DNA from 2 places in the Janthinobacterium rivuli genome. Region 2 is predicted to be linked to the other one. Evidence: predicted binding sites of a transcription regulator. Region 2 holds the regulator's gene; the other holds the start of a gene.
The links. Region 2 encodes FNR, which switches genes on or off when oxygen is low (the NO sensors DNR and NnrR bind a similar motif). Its sites were predicted from a motif close to TTGATNNNNATCAA; they were not measured.

Region 1 (7,901 bases), 720 kb from region 2:
CAACCTTCTTTTTCTCCCCGCTTTTACTCTGCAACACCATGTTTTGTGTGCGTCGTTTTGCGAGGAGGCGAATCATATCAAAGACCGTCGAAGTTTGGCAAGCGCTTTTCCAGGAAAGCGTGCATGCCTTCTTTTTGTGCAGGCGTACCGAAGGCGGCCTGGAACAGACGGCGCTCGTAGGCGACGCCATCGGTCAAGGTGGTTTCAAAGGCACGGTTGACGCAATCCTTGATCATCATGGCCACCGAGGTCGGCATGGCGGCAATGGTCCTGGCGGCAGCCAGGGTTTCTTCCAGCAATTTATCGGCCGGCACCACGCGCGACACGAGGCCGATGCGTTCCGCCTCGGCGGCGTCAATGGTGCGCGCCGTCAGCAGCAGATCCATGGCCTTGGCCTTGCCGATGGCGCGCGGCAGACGCTGCGTGCCGCCCGCGCCTGGCGTGACGCCGACCTTGATTTCCGGCTGGCCGAATTTGGCGCTGTCGGCGGCGATCAGGAAATCGCACATCATGGCCAGTTCGCAACCGCCACCAAGCGCATAGCCGGCCACCGCGCCCACCACGGGTTTGCGCACGCGCAAGATATGCTCCCAGTTGCGGCTGATGTAGCCTTGGGTAAAGGTGTCCGGATAGGTGTAATCGGCCATGGCCGCGATATCGGCGCCGGCGGCAAATGCTTTTTCGCTGCCAGTGAGCACGATACAGCCGATATTCTCGTCCGCATCAAACTTCAGCAAGGCGTCGCCCAGCTCATTCATCATGTTGTCGTTCAAGGCATTGAGCGCCTTGGGGCGGTTCAGGCGGATGACCGCCACTTTGTCCTGGATGTCGATGATCAGGTCTTCGTATTGCATAGTGTCTCCTCTCGATGAACGGTGCAACGATTGTAGCGGCTAACGGCAGCGGCGCGGCGGGTGCGCTGCTATTATTGTGAGTCCGATCATCTTTATCGAGCAGCATATTTTCTCTCCCCTCTTCCAGTACTGCGCCCGTTACCTGCGCGGCGACGGCAGCGCCGCCAGCGTCAATTTCCGCCGCCTGTGGTTCAGCAACGGCCTCAATTGCTTCGGCGCCCAGATCACCTCGCTGGCCCTGCCCCTGTGCGCGGTGTTATTACTACATGCGACACCGGAACAGATGGGCGTGCTGGTCGCCTTGCAGGCGCTGCCGTTCGCCCTCTTCGGCTTGCCCGTCGGCGTACTGCTGGACCGGCGCAGCAAGCACCCGATCATGCTGTTCAGCGAAAGCATGTCCGGCCTGGCCCTGGCCAGCGTGGCCGTGGCCTATTGGTGCGGCGTGCTGTCGATGCCATGGTTATATATAGTGGGGTTCATCATCGGCACGGGCTTCGTCGTCGGTGGCGGCGCCGAACAGGTGTTTCTGACTTTCCTGGTGGGCCGCGATGGCTTGATCGATGCGCAATCGAAATTTGCCGCCACCGAATCGGCTTCACGCCTGATCGGCCCCGGCCTGGCCGGCGTGCTGGTGCAAGTGTTGTCGGCGCCCGTCGCCATCCTGTGCACGGCTTGCGGCTATCTGGTTTCCGTCTTCAACTTGCGCGCCATGAGCGTGCGCGATCCACGGCCGGCGCCGTCTGACAAGCACGCCTTGCGCGACATCGCCGATGGCTTGCTGTTTGTCTGGCGCGAACCGCTGCTGCGCGCGCTGGCCTGGGGTGCCGGCATCTGGCACTTTTTGTTTTACGCCAGCATGGCTTTGACGGTGCTGTTCGCCACGCGCGACCTGGGCATGAGCCCTGGCGTGCTGGGCATGACGCAGATGCTCGGTGGCGCCGGCGTCCTGCTCAGCGCCTTCATCGTCAAGCCGCTGACGCGCCGCTACGGCGCCGGCCGCACCATCCTGATCGGCCTGGCATCAACCTCGCTCTGCTTTGCCCTGACACCCACGATACCCGCCGCGCTGTTCGGCAGCGCGGCCGCCAGCGCCGTGGCCTATGCCATCTTGATGTTCTTTTTCGATTGCGGCGTGATGCTGTTCTTTATTCCCTACCTGGGCTTGCGCCAAAAGGTCACGCCCGATCCCATGCTGGGCCGCATGACGTCGACCATGCGCTTCCTGACGGTTGCGACGGCGCCGCTGGGCGCGCTGGCCGCCGGCTGGGTAGCGGAACACTTTGGCGTGCGCAACGGCCTGGCCTGCATCGCGGCTGGCAGCATTGTGTTGACGGTCGCCATGGTGTGGGGCACGCCGCTGCGTAGCGTGCGCACCTGAAGCGGTGAACGGGCATACACTGGCAAAAGATTGCTTTGGCGACACTATTCACGCCAAAGCCTGTGAGGTTTGATTTACATCAAGGTTTTAATTGATGTAAATCCATAAGCTGTCTTACATCACTTGAGGAGCACGCTATGTTTAACACCATCTTATTTCCCACCGACGGCTCTCCGTTGTCCGACAAAGCCGCCGAGACCGCCCTCGCCTTCGCCCAATTGAACAAAGCCAAGCTGGTCGCCATCAGCGTGGTGCAGCCTTTTCCGTTCTCGCCGATGGCCGACGGCGGCATCGTGCTCGACGCCAGCCTGTATGAACAGCAGATGCAGGAAGCCTCGCAACGCGCCATCGACAAGATCGGCGTAGCGGCAAGCGCCGCCGGCGTGCCTTTCGAAGGCGTGGTGGCCGTGTCGCCGAGCCCGCATGATGAAATCGTCAATGCGGCGCAGACCTACCATTGCGACATCATCCTGATGGCCTCGCATGGCCGCAAGGGCTTGAACAAGTTGTTCGTGGGCAGCGAAACGCAAAAAGTGCTGGCGCATACCCATCTGCCCGTCATGGTCTTGCGCTAAGCGACACCACGAACTGCCCGGCGCCGCGAGAAACTCAGCGCGCCGGTGCCTGCTTCGGCAACAACACCCACACGGCGCCGCTCTGCTTCATGCGGCCCGCATTCTCGGCCGCTTCCGCGCCAAAGCCAAAGAAATAATCGACCCGGATCGGCCCGCGAATGGCGCCGCCCGTATCCTGCGCCATCACCAGGCGCTGCATGGGAATCTCGCTATTGGCTTGCGTGGTGGACAGGAACACGGGCGCGCCCAGCGGCAGGAAGCGCGAATCGATGGCTACCGAGCGCTGCGGCGTCAACGGCACGCCCAACGCGCCCTTCGGCCCCACTTTCGGGTCGGGCAGGCGCTCCTCCTTGAAGAACACATAGCTGGGATTGGCGTTGAACAATTCATCCTTGCGCGTGGGGTGGCCGGCGATCCACGCCTTGATGCCCTGCGCGGACGCCTGGCTCAGGGTCAGCTCGCCCTTGTCGACCAGGTAGCGGCCGATCGATTTATACGGGTGGCCGTTTTGATCCGCATACGCCACGCGCACGGTTTCCTGCGTATCGGTCAGCTGCACGCGCCCGGAACCCTGCACTTGCAGGAAGAAGGCCTCGACTTCGTCATCCACCCACAGCAATTCCTTGCCCGTGACGGACGTGGCGCGCTCGATGTCGGCGCGGGTGGCGTACGGCACCACCTTCTTGCCGACCAGCTTGCCCCGCAAGCGCATGTTTTTCAGTTCCGGATACACGCCGGACAAATCCACCGAAACCAGGTCGTCAGGCACCTTGTACAGCGGTGTCTGGTATGGGCCGCCGCGCTTGCGCGCGCCGTGCAGCAAGGGTTCGTAGTAGCCGGTCACCAAGCCAGTATTGGCGCCATCGGCGGCCACCACTTGATTTGGCACAAAGAACGTCTCGAAAAACAGGCGGATGGCCTTGTCGCTGTCCGCATTCACCTGGCGCGCGATCGTGCACGATTCCTTCCAGTCCGGGCGCTTGACCAGCACGCCGCACGATGCCATGAACGCGGGCCAGGCGGCGCGCATGTCGTCGCGGGCCCAGCCAGGCAAGGCGGCAAACTTGGCGGGCACGAAGGTGGGCGCCGCCACATCCGTGGCATCCTTGGCGTCGGCCGGCTTGGCCGGAACCGGCTTGACGACGGTCGGCGCGATGGGTGGCGCCTTGCCGCTGGCAGCGGGCGGCGCGGGCGGCGTGGTACAGGCGGAGAGAGCAAGCGCGACGGCGCCGATTGAAACGGGTAGACTACCGCGTGTCAACAGACGGCGGGTAAATACTAAGCTGCGGGTAAATAACATAGGAGTGCGTATGTGGATCTTGATGATAGAGGCGCTGGTGGCGTTCTTCTTGCTGGCATTTATAGTCTGGTGGACCATGTATTCGGGCAAAAAGCCCGCACCGCCGGCGCGCAAGCAGCTCAGTGAAGAACAGGACGCCACTGAAAAACTGAAGTAAGGGGGCAAGCCCCCGGCGTTTCCTTAATGCAGGGTGCGCGGCACCGACAGCACGAATTCGGGAATCAAAGCTTCGAACTGGTGACCATCTTCGGCCACGCAAAAGTATTCGCCATGCATCGAGCCTTGCGGCGTGCCCAGCATGGTGCCGCTCGTGTATTCGAACTGCTCGCCCGGCTGCAGCAATGGCTGATGGCCGACGGCGCCCAGGCCGCGCACCTCTTCCACCTTGTTGTTCGCATCCGTGATGACCCAGTGGCGCGAAATCAGTTGCGCGCCAGCCGTGCCCGTGTTGACGACGCGGATCGTGTAGCTGAACACGTGCCGCCCCTGGTCCGGTGCCGATTGCTCGGGCAGGTATTGCGTCTTGACCGTTACCGTAAATTCATAAGTCGCCATCGTCATTCCTATTCAGACATTGCCAGTCATATTGTGTGTCGCGCGCGACGCATAGGCCATCGCGCGATGCGTATTCTGTGTTTCCCCATGCTTCAATGAGGCATGGTAACGGCGTCAGGCGTAAAATAGCGCATCTTCGCATTTTCTATCCTTTGGCTACTCCACCATGACTACATTCCGTATCGCTCCCAGCATCCTGTCCGCCGACTTTGCCCGCCTGGGCGAGGAAGTGCGCAACGTCGTTACCGCCGGCGCCGACATCATCCACTTCGACGTGATGGACAATCACTACGTGCCGAACCTGACCATCGGCCCGCTGGTATGCGAAGCGATCCGCCCGCACGTGCAAGTGCCCATCGACGTGCACCTGATGGTCAAGCCTGTCGATCGCATTATCCCGGATTTCGCCAAGGCTGGCGCGAACATCATCACCTTTCACCCGGAAGCGTCGGATCACGTCGACCGCTCCTTGCAGCTGATCCGCGACAATGGTTGCAAATCGGGCCTGGTATTCAACCCGGGCACGCCGCTGCACTACCTGGAACACGTGATGGACAAGATCGACATCATCCTGATCATGTCCGTCAATCCCGGCTTCGGCGGCCAGTCCTTCATTCCGCAAGCCTTGAAAAAAATCGCCGAAGCGCGCCGCATGATCGACGAATCGGGCCGTGACATCATGCTCGAAGTCGATGGCGGCATCAAGATCGACAACATCGCCGCCGCCGCCGCCGCTGGCGCCGACACCTTCGTCGCCGGCTCGGCCATCTTCGGCAAGCCCGACTACAAAGCCGTCATCGACGCCATGCGCGCCGAACTGGCAGCCGTCAAGGGCGCCTGATGCAAGCGGGCACGGTGAAAGACCACGTACTGGCCGGCGTGCGCGCCGCCATCATCGACCTCGATGGCACGATGCTCGACACCGTGCCCGATTTCCATGTCGCCATCAACGGCATGCGCGCCGAACTGGACCTGGCGCCCATCAGCGCCGACACCATCAAGCTGATGGTGGGCAAAGGCTCGGAAAACCTGATCCGCACCGTGCTGGCGCTCGACTTCGATGCGGCCGGCGTGGAACAGCATTTCGAGCAGGCGATGGACGGCTACCAGCGCCACTACCTGGCCATCAACGGCCAGTTCAGTACCCTCTACCCGGACGTGGAAGCGGGACTGGCGGCGATGAAGGCGGCGGGCTTGCGCCTGGCCTGCGTCACCAACAAGCCCATCGCCTTCGCCCTGCCCCTGCTGAAACTGAAAAACCTCGACCAGTATTTCGAGATCGTCTATGGCGGCGATTCGCTGCCGCAGAAAAAACCGCACCCCATGCCGCTGCTGCAAGTGTGCGCGGACTTCGACCTGGCGCCATCCAAAGTGGTGGCCATCGGCGACTCCTCGAATGACGCGCAAGCGGCCAGGGCTGCGGCCTGCCCCGTATTGACGGTACCGTATGGCTACAATCACGGACACTCTATACACGATACCGATTCCGATGGTATAGTAAAGACACTGCTCGAAGCAGCCCGTTGTATTAGCATGCAAAACTAACCGGCATACTGACCAAACCCAACACCATATCGTGAACAAGTTTCTCATCAAAAAACACAATGTCACCCAAACCGGCTCGATTGAGGCCTGGCTTTGGCGACGCTGGCAATCCTGGCAGGCCTAAGGGCCGAGCCGTTACGATTGCTGCCGGTTGCACACGCGTCCTTTGCGCATTTTGCGCATGTTGCATGTACCGGCAAGTTTTTTGATAACCCACCGCAGGGTTTGTGCACTATGCACACTCATACCCTGACGGCATGGAGAGAAACATGACCGAACTCGAATTCAAATCGCTGGCCCAGCAAGGCTACAACCGCATCCCCCTGATCGCGGAAGCGTTCGCCGACCTGGAAACGCCGCTCACCCTGTACCTGAAACTGGCACAGGCCCAACAAGGTGGCAAGAACACCTTCCTGCTCGAATCCGTCGTCGGCGGCGAACGCTTCGGCCGCTATTCCTTCATCGGCTTGCCCGCCACGACCGTATTGCGCAGCTATGGCAAGCGCACCGAAATCGTCAAGAACGGCGTCGTGATCGAAGAGCACGAAGGCAATCCGCTCGACTTCATCGAGCAGTTCCAGTCGCGCTTCAAAGTGGCCCTGCGCCCCGGCATGCCGCGCTTCTGCGGCGGTCTGGCCGGCTACTTCGGCTACGACACCGTGCGCCACATCGAGAAAAAGCTGGCCGGCGGCGCGCCGAAAGATGACTTGAAGCTGCCCGACATCCAGCTGATGGTGACGGAAGAACTGGCCGTCATCGACAACCTGTCCGGCAAGCTGTATTTGATCGTTTACGCCGACACCACGCAGCCCGAATCGTTTTCGAAAGCGCAGCAGCGCCTGAAGGACTTGCGCATGATGCTGCGCCGCGGTGTCGATGCGCCCGTCACCAGCGCTTCCGTGCGCACGGAAACCATCCGCGACTTTTCCAAGGAAGACTACCTGAAGGCCGTCGCCAAGGCGCATGAATACGTGATGGCAGGCGACCTGATGCAGGTGCAGATCGGCCAGCGCATCCGCAAACCATACGTCGATTCGCCGCTGACCCTGTACCGCGCCTTGCGTTCGCTCAACCCGTCGCCGTATATGTACTTCTATAATTTCGGCGACATGCAAATCATCGGCGCCTCGCCGGAAATCCTGGTGCGCAACGAGAAGACGGCGGACGGCGGTAAGAAAGTCACCTTGCGCCCCATCGCCGGCACCCGTCCGCGCGGCGCCACGCCGGAGCGCGACGCCGAATTGTCGGCCGAGCTGCTGGCCGACCCGAAAGAGATCGCCGAGCACGTGATGCTGATCGACCTGGCGCGCAACGACATCGGCCGCATTGCCGAGACGGGCAGCGTGCACGTCACCGACCGCATGGTCATCGAAAAATACTCGCATGTGCAGCACATCGTCTCGAACGTGGAAGGCACCCTCAAGAAGGGTCTGTCTAACCTGGACGTGCTGCGCGCGACCTTCCCCGCCGGCACCCTGACGGGTGCGCCGAAAGTGCGCGCCATGGAAGTGATCGACGAACTGGAAATCACCAAGCGCGGCATCTACGGCGGCGCCTGCGGCTACCTGTCATTTGGCGGCGAAATGGATGTGGCCATCGCCATCCGCACGGGCGTGGTCAAGGACGGCATGCTGTACGTGCAGGCCGCGGCCGGCATCGTGGCCGACTCCATCCCCGAAATGGAATGGCAGGAA
Region 2 (7,901 bases):
AAGGCCAAGTTTGGCGCCTGCATGGCCTGTCATGGCGCCGATGCCAAGGGTAACCAGATGCTCGGCGCGCCGAACCTGACGGACAAGACCTGGCTGTACGGCGGCAGCGCCGACACCATCATGGAAACCGTACGCAAGGGACGCAGCAACACCATGCCTGCCTTCAGCGATTTCCTCGGCGAATCCAAGGTACACGTGCTGTCGGCGTATGTCTGGAGCCTGTCGAATCCGCAGGCACCCGCCAAGTAAAAATGGAACCTCAAGTCATCAAGATGTATGCGGCCCGCGAGCAGATCTACCCTCGCGAGGCCAAAGGACGCTACGCTACCTGGCGATGGGTATGCGTATGGCTTACCCAGCTCGCGTTCTACGGCTTGCCGTGGTTGACCTGGAATGGCAGGCAAGCCCTGCTGTTCGATTTGACCACGCGCAAGTTCTACATTTTCGGCGTCGTGCTGTGGCCCCAGGATTTCATCTATCTGGCGGCCCTGCTGATCATCTGTGCGTATTTGTTGTTCCTCGTCACGGCCATTGCCGGGCGGGTGTGGTGCGGGTTCTCTTGCCCGCAAACGGTATACACGGAAATTTTCCTGTGGGTCGAACGCCGCATCGAGGGTACGCGCAGCGCGCGCATGGCCCTCGACAAGCAGGGCCCCTCCGTGCGCAAGGCGTTCAAGAAGACGGCCAAGCACCTGGCATGGGGCGCCATCGCCCTGTGGACGGGCTTTACCTTTGTCGGCTATTTCACGCCGATCAAGGAACTGGCGCAGTCGGTGACCACCCTGAACTTCGGTCCTTGGGAATGGTTCTGGGTCTTGTTCTACAGCCTGGCAACCTACGGCAACGCGGGCTGGCTGCGCGAGCAGGTGTGCAAATACATGTGCCCCTACGCGCGCTTTCAGAGCGCCATGTTCGACCAGGACACCTTGATCATCACCTACGATGCCAAGCGCGGCGAACCACGCGGCGCCATGAGCAAGAAGGCTGGCAACAACGACAAGCTGGGCGACTGCATCGATTGCACCCTGTGCGTGCAGGTGTGTCCGACCGGCATCGATATCCGCAACGGCCTGCAGTATGAATGCATCGGCTGCGCCGCCTGCGTCGATGCCTGCAACAGCGTGATGGACAAGGTCGAGCGGCCGCGTGGCCTGATACGCTACAGCACCGACCATGCGATGGAAAACAACTTCAATTCGAAGCAGATACGCCAGCGCGCCATGCGCCCACGCGTCCTGATCTACACTTCCATCCTGGCCCTGATCATCATCGCCGTATGTACCTCGCTGGCCCTGCGCACGCCCCTGAAAATGGACGTGATCCGCGACCGCGGTTCGATGGGACGCGAAGTGGAAGACGGCATGATCGAAAACGTCTACCGCCTGCAGATCATGAACACGTCCGAGCAAAGCCAGCATTTCAAGATCAGCGCTTCCGGCTTGCCGGGCCTGACCTTGCTGACGCGTGAAGAAGTGACCTTGCAGCCGACGGAAACGCTGGGCTGGCCGATCCGCCTGCGCGTGCCGCACGGCGTCGGCGAGAAGGGTTCGAACAAGATTGCGATCGAATTGCAATCGCTGGACAACCCCTCGCTGCATGTGCGCGAAAGCGCGGTATTCATCGTGCCGCGTTAAAGCAGGAAGGCCGGTTCCCGCATGGGGACTGGCCGTTTACACAGGAGAAATACCATGTCCGACAGTCTGAAACTGCAGCCTCCCGTTGCACCGTGGTACAAGCATCGCTGGCCATGGCTGCTGATGATCGGTCCCGGCCTGTCCGTGGTCGTCGGCAGCTTCATGGGCTATATCGCGTTTACGCAGCCCGATGCGCTGGTGGTGGGCGACTATTACAAGCAGGGCAAGGCGATCAACCAGGATTTGAAGCGCGACACGATCGCCAGCGACCTGGCGATGGCTACCAGCTTGTCCTACGACGTGGCGTCAGCGCGCCTCAGTGGTTCCGTGCACAGCTTCGGCAAAGCTTACCAGGGTCCGCTGCAGCTGCACCTGGCGCATGCGACCCTGCCGGAAAAGGACATCAAGCTGCTGGTGCGGCCCGATGCGGCCGGCAATTTCTCGGTGGCGCTGCCGATGCTCGAGCGCAGCCGCTGGCAAGTGCTGGTGGAAAACGACAAACGCGAGTGGCGCCTGTCCGGCATCTGGACCTGGCCGCTGCAACGCAGCATCGCGCTGCACGCCGATGAAGAGCTGTAGGCCTTATTTGCAGACGTCGGTACCGGCCGTGATGGCCTTCAATTTTGCCGGCTGCAAGATTTCAATTTCTCGGTTCGAGACGCGCAGCCAGCCTTCCTTCTTGAACTTCGACAGCAGGCGGCTGACGCTTTCGATGGTCAGGCCCAGGTAGTTGCCGATTTCCTCGCGCGACATGCGCAGCTGGAATTTGCTGCTCGAATAGCCGCGCGCTTCATAGCGCGACGCCAGGTTGACGATGAAGGCGGCAAAACGCTGCGTCGCCTGCATATTGCCCAGCAATAGCATGACGCTTTGCTCGCGCGTGATTTCCTGACTCATCATGCGGTGGAAATGGCGCAGCAGGGTCGGCATATTGCCCAGCAATTGTTCCAGGCTGGAAAACGGGATTTCACACACTTCGCTGTCTTCCAGCGCCACCGCATTACAGTGGTGGCGGTCGGCGCTGATGGCGTCCATGCCCAGCAGTTCGCCGGCCATCTGAAAGCCCGTCACCTGCTCTTCGCCACCGGGATTGATCTGGTACGTCTTGAAGTGCCCCAGGCGGATCGCGTACAGGTTCTGGAACGAGTCGCCGATGCGGAACAGCGAGGCGCCGCGCACGATCTTGCGGCGGCGGCCGATGATCTGGTCCAGCCTGTCCATGTCGCCCATATCGAGGCCCATCGGCAGGCACAATTGATGCATGCTGCAGGTCGAGCATCGCGCACGCAACGCTTCCACGTTCACTGTAGGCAAGGTTGGAGTGAGTAGCGCTTCAGTCATGTCGGTACCTTTTAGAAAATGCAACAACAAGTTTACTGCATACAGGGTTGCCGTGTGCCAATTTCACGGCAATTTCGCTGAATAAACGACGTTCCGACTTTAATTATATGGCAACATCGTCAAAAGCCCATGCGGGGAGGGCAATTTGCGCGGCGCCGCTTGCCAAGCTGGGGTATTGATAGGAAAATTCCTGACAGCATTACTTGCCGCCTGTGCCGTCCGGTACTGAAAAGGAAATCATGAAGCCTCTCGGCATCAAAGCAAAAGTCGCGCTGGCCACCAGCCTGACCTCGATCGCCATGATCGCGCTGGTCACCATGATCCAGGTGCAGCACATGCGCGACGACTTCACCCGAGTACTGCTGAGCCAGCAGTCATCCCTGATCAGCCGCACCGCTGCCGAGCTCGACGACAAGCTGGGCATGCTGCTGCAGATCGTCACCCTGACGGCCCGGCAGCAGCCGCCGGAACTGATCGCCCGGCCCGCCCAATTGCGCGAATACTATTCGCGCCGCTCGATGCTGGTGCTGTTCGACGACGTGCTGGTGCTCGACGCGCAAGGCGCCGTCGTGGCCGACATGCCGGAAGTGCCGGGGCGCGCCGGCATCAATGTTGCCGAGCGCGAGTATTTCCAGACCGTCCTGCGCACGCGCCAGCCCATGATCACCGAACCGATGCTGGGCAAGTCGAGCGGCATGCCCATCGTGCAGATGGTGGCGCCCGTGCTCACCGCCGATGGCCAGGTGGCCGGCGTGGTGATCGGCGTGCTGCGCCTGTACAAGGACAATCTGCTGGGGCGTTTGCGCTCGGAAAAGGTCGGCAAGAGCGGCTATTACTTCATCCTCACGCGCGGCGCCGTGCCGCGCTACGTGCTGCACCCCGATACCAGCCGTTTGCTGCAGCCGCGCCAGCCGAACGCCAATCTGACGACGACCCAGCTGCTGAAGGAAGATGGCGAAGGCAGCATGGTCAGCACCAACAGCCGCGGCATCACGGCCGTCAACAGCTTCAAGCGCCTGAAATCGGTGAACTGGCTGCTGGCCAGCTCGCTGCCCGTCGACGATGCCTTCGAACCATTCGATGGCGTGCTGTACCGGCTGGTGCTGTGGAGCATCCTTGCCTCGCTGCTGGCCGCCTTTGTTCTGGGCTGGGTCACCGTGCGCCTGCTGTCGCCGCTGGTGCGCCTGCGCGACACCCTGCTGGCCCTGCGCACCAGCGGCAGCCGTTTCACCCCCGTGCCGGTGCAGCAGCGCGACGAGATCGGCGAACTGACGGAAGCGTTCAACGGCCTGATGAGCGAACGCGACCGCCTGCAGCAGGAACTCGAAGCGCGCGCGGCGGAGCTGGAGCAGGAACGCGACCGGGCCGAGGCGGCCAACCGCGCGAAGAGCGATTTCGTGGCCAACATGAGCCATGAAATCCGCACGCCCCTCAATGCCGTGCTGGGCATGGTGTATTTGCTGGGCAATACCAGACTCGACACGGAACAGCGCAAGTATCTGACCATGGTCAGAGTGGCGGGCCAGTCGCTGCTGGGCATCCTCAACGACGTGCTCGACTATTCGAAGATCGAGGCGCGCCGCATGGAATTGTCGCCCGTCGAATTCGACCTCGACGAAGTCATGAATACCCTGGCCACGACGATGACGATGAATGCGGGCGAAAAGGAACTGGAACTGGCCATCGCCGTCGAACCCGACGTGCCGCGGCGCCTGGTGGGCGACGCCCAGCGCCTGCAGCAAATCCTCGTCAACCTGGCCGGCAACGCCATCAAATTTACCGAGAGCGGCGAAGTGGTGGTGGCCGTCAGCCTGGCCGAGAGAGAGAGCGGCCGCGCCTGGCTGCGCTTCGAAGTGCGCGACACGGGCATCGGCATGACGGAACTGCAGCAACAGCAGCTGTTCGCCGCGTTTTCGCAGGGCGACCAGAGCATCACGCGGCGCTTCGGCGGCACGGGCCTGGGCCTGGCCATCAGCAAGCAGCTGATCCACATGATGGGCGGCGACATCGCCGTCGCCAGCAGCGAAGGCAAGGGCAGCCGCTTCTGGTTTAGCGTGCCCTTCGAGATGCTGGCGCAGCCGGCGGAAACGCGGCGCACGCCGGCGCTGGGACAGCTGCGCCTGCTGGTGGCCGACGACAACCGCACCACGCGCGAACTGATCGTCAAGCTGATCGAGGCGTGGGGCTGGCTGGCCGACGAAGTGGACTCCGGCTTTGCCGCCATCGAACTGTACCGCGAACGCCTGGCCCAGCAGCAACCGTACGACGTGGTGCTGGCCGACTGGCACATGCCCGTCATGGACGGTCTGGCCACGGCCAAGGCCATCCGCCAGGCGGCCAGCGGCCAGCGCCAGCCCATCGTGGTGATGGTCAACGCCTTCGCCCGCAACCACCTGGAGGAAATCTCCAGCGCGGCCGAGGCCGACGTCGTGCTGATGAAGCCGATCACGGGATCGAGCCTGTTCGACGCCCTGCACCAGGCGCTGATTGCCAAGGACGACGGCGGCGAACAGCGCATCCTGCACCAGCCGCTGGGCACGGAACTGGCCGGCGTGCATTTCCTGCTGGTGGAAGACAATCATTTGAACCAGGCCGTGGCGCGCGGCATCCTCGAACACATGGGCGCCACCCTGGACGTGGTGGGCGACGGCTTGCAAGCCGTGGAACGGCTGCGCACGGAAGCGCTGCGCTACGACATCGTGCTGATGGACATGCAGATGCCCGTCATGGACGGTTTCAGCGCCACCCACATCATCCGCACGGAACTGCGCTTGGGCCTGCCCGTGATCGCCATGACGGCCGGCGTGCTGGCGTCCGAGCGCGAGCGTTGCATGACGGCCGGCATCAGCGATTTCATCGCCAAGCCCGTCGTGGTGGAAGAGATGATGGAAGTCATCCTGCGCCACCTGCCCAAGCGCCCGCCAGTGCAGACGGCCGAGCCGGTGACAGTTGCCGATGAGGAAGTGTTTTCCATGGCGCCGCTGATGCGCGTGATGGGGCGCGACGCGAAGGGGCGCGGCGTGCTGCGGCGCATGGTCGAAGACGCGCTGAACAAGGGCATGACGCCCGTGCGCGACGCCGAAACCGCGTTGCAGGCTGGCCGCCACAGCGACGTGGCGCGCATCCTGCACAGCGTGCGCGGCTCCGTCGGCACCCTGGGCACGAAACGCCTGATCCGCGCCGCGTTCGCCACCGAGGAAGCCATCGATGCGGGACGCTTTGATGAGGTGCCGGCGCTGCTGGCGCACACGGCGCTGGAGCTGGAACTGGTGCTGGCGGCGGCGGGGGATTGGTTGTCGAGGCTAAAAGATTAAAAAGGTAGGTCGGATTAGCGGTGGCACGCCGCGTAATCCGACAACATTGTTGGCGGATCATGTCGGATTACGCGCAAGCGCTAATCCGACCTACGCTTATGCGGGTACGCCCAGAATCACGCTCGACGCCTTGAACATCGCCGTCACGCTGCTGCCAAGCGCGATGCCCAGGTCGGTACTGCTCTGATTCGTGATGATGGCGGCAATCGTGCCGCCGCGCGGCAGGTCCAGCACCACTTCCGTATTGACGGCGCCCGTCTGCACGCGCGTCACCGTGCCGGCCAGCTGGTTGCGCGCGGAAAAGCGCGCGCCTTCGCTGTCGGTCACGAGGATGATGGACGAAGCCTTGATCAGCGCGAACGCTTCCGCGCCCGGCACCAGGCCCAGGCTGGCGCTGCTGCCCTGCGTGACGATGGCCACGATGTGCTGTCCGCCCGGTAATTCCAGGGTGACTTCGTCGTTGACGGCGCCCTGTTTCAGTTCGGCCACCTTGCCCAGGAATTGATTGCGCGCCGTCGTTTTCATGGCCATTCTCCGTATGAGTAAAAGATCGTCGGCGATGCCTTCGGCCTGGCTGCCCAACTGGCGCAGGTAGCGCGCATGCTCGCGCTCGATGATGCGGAAATTGTCGACCAGCTGGCGTCCCCGTGGCGTGAGCCGCGTGCCGCCGCCGCCCTTGCCGCCCGTCAGGCGCTCGACCAGCGGTTCGCCGGCCAGGTTGTTCATCGCGTCGATGGCATCCCAGGCCGCCTTGTAGCTCATCTTGACGAGCTTGGCCGCCTGCGTGATGGAGCCGCATTCGGCGATGGCGCCCAGCAATTCCACCCTGCCGGCGCCGCCCAGGTTTTCTCCGCCCACCGTCATCCATACCGAGCCTTCTAGGCCGATTTCCGCTGCCGCTGATTTATCCAATGCGTTCACCCAATGCCATGTGGTCTTCCCTGTTATCGATCTGTCCGTCGCGCAAGTACAGCACGTGCTCGCCCAGGATGCGCGCATCTTCCGGATCGTGCGTGATCAGGATCATGGGCACGTCCAGACGCTGCTGCCACTGGCTCAGCTCCAGGCGCATTTTGACACGCAGGGCCGGATCGAGGGCGGCAAACGGCTCGTCGAGCAGCAGCGCGCTCGGCTCGGCCACGAGCGCCCTCGCCAGCGCCACCCGCTGGCGCTGGCCTCCGGACAACTCGTCGGGGAACTGATGCGCCAGTTCCTGCAAGTGGAAGGCATCGAGCCAATGCTCGACTTTCTGCAATTTTTCGCGCGCGCGCGGGTTGAACCAGCCGCGCGCCAGGCCGAAGCCCACGTTCTGGCGCACCGTCAGATGCGGGAACAGCGCGTAATCCTGGAACAGGTAGGCGACATTGCGCTGCTGCGGCGGCAGATTGATGCCGGCGGCCGAATCGAACAGGGTGCGCCCGTTCAGGCGGATATGGCCTGCATCAGGCGTGAAGAGTCCGGCAATGGCTTTCAGGGTCATGCTCTTGCCGGCGCCGGACGGGCCATACATGGCGATGCGCTGGCTGCCGGAGGTGCATCGCACCTGCAGGTCGAAACGGCGTTTGCCGGAGCGCAAGGTGGCGCGGAGGTCGAGGTCGAGTTGCATAGTGGT

Region 1: a site for FNR is predicted at 2,302-2,315, ahead of P9875_RS04550 (universal stress protein). Genes of this name have one in related genera too.

Annotation. Positions count from the first base shown of each region.
Region 1 is NZ_CP121464.1:1,008,956-1,016,856, reverse strand. Features, by position in the region: gene P9875_RS04560 (enoyl-CoA hydratase) at 78-854, opposite strand; gene P9875_RS04555 (MFS transporter) at 931-2,232, shown strand; gene P9875_RS04550 (universal stress protein) at 2,370-2,807, shown strand; gene P9875_RS04545 (murein transglycosylase A) at 2,842-4,041, opposite strand; gene P9875_RS04540 (hypothetical protein) at 4,118-4,264, shown strand; gene apaG (Co2+/Mg2+ efflux protein ApaG) at 4,288-4,662, opposite strand; gene rpe (ribulose-phosphate 3-epimerase) at 4,829-5,503, shown strand; gene P9875_RS04525 (phosphoglycolate phosphatase) at 5,503-6,207, shown strand; gene trpE (anthranilate synthase component I) at 6,477-7,901, shown strand, end outside.
Region 2 is NZ_CP121464.1:288,693-296,593, forward strand. Features, by position in the region: gene ccoP (cytochrome-c oxidase, cbb3-type subunit III) at 1-249, shown strand, start outside; gene ccoG (cytochrome c oxidase accessory protein CcoG) at 252-1,634, shown strand; gene P9875_RS01225 (FixH family protein) at 1,689-2,213, shown strand; gene fnr (fumarate/nitrate reduction transcriptional regulator Fnr) at 2,217-2,975, opposite strand; gene P9875_RS01235 (response regulator) at 3,215-6,289, shown strand; gene P9875_RS01240 (TOBE domain-containing protein) at 6,386-7,153, opposite strand; gene P9875_RS01245 (sulfate/molybdate ABC transporter ATP-binding protein) at 7,194-7,901, opposite strand, start outside; gene modB (molybdate ABC transporter permease subunit) at 7,901-7,901, opposite strand, start outside.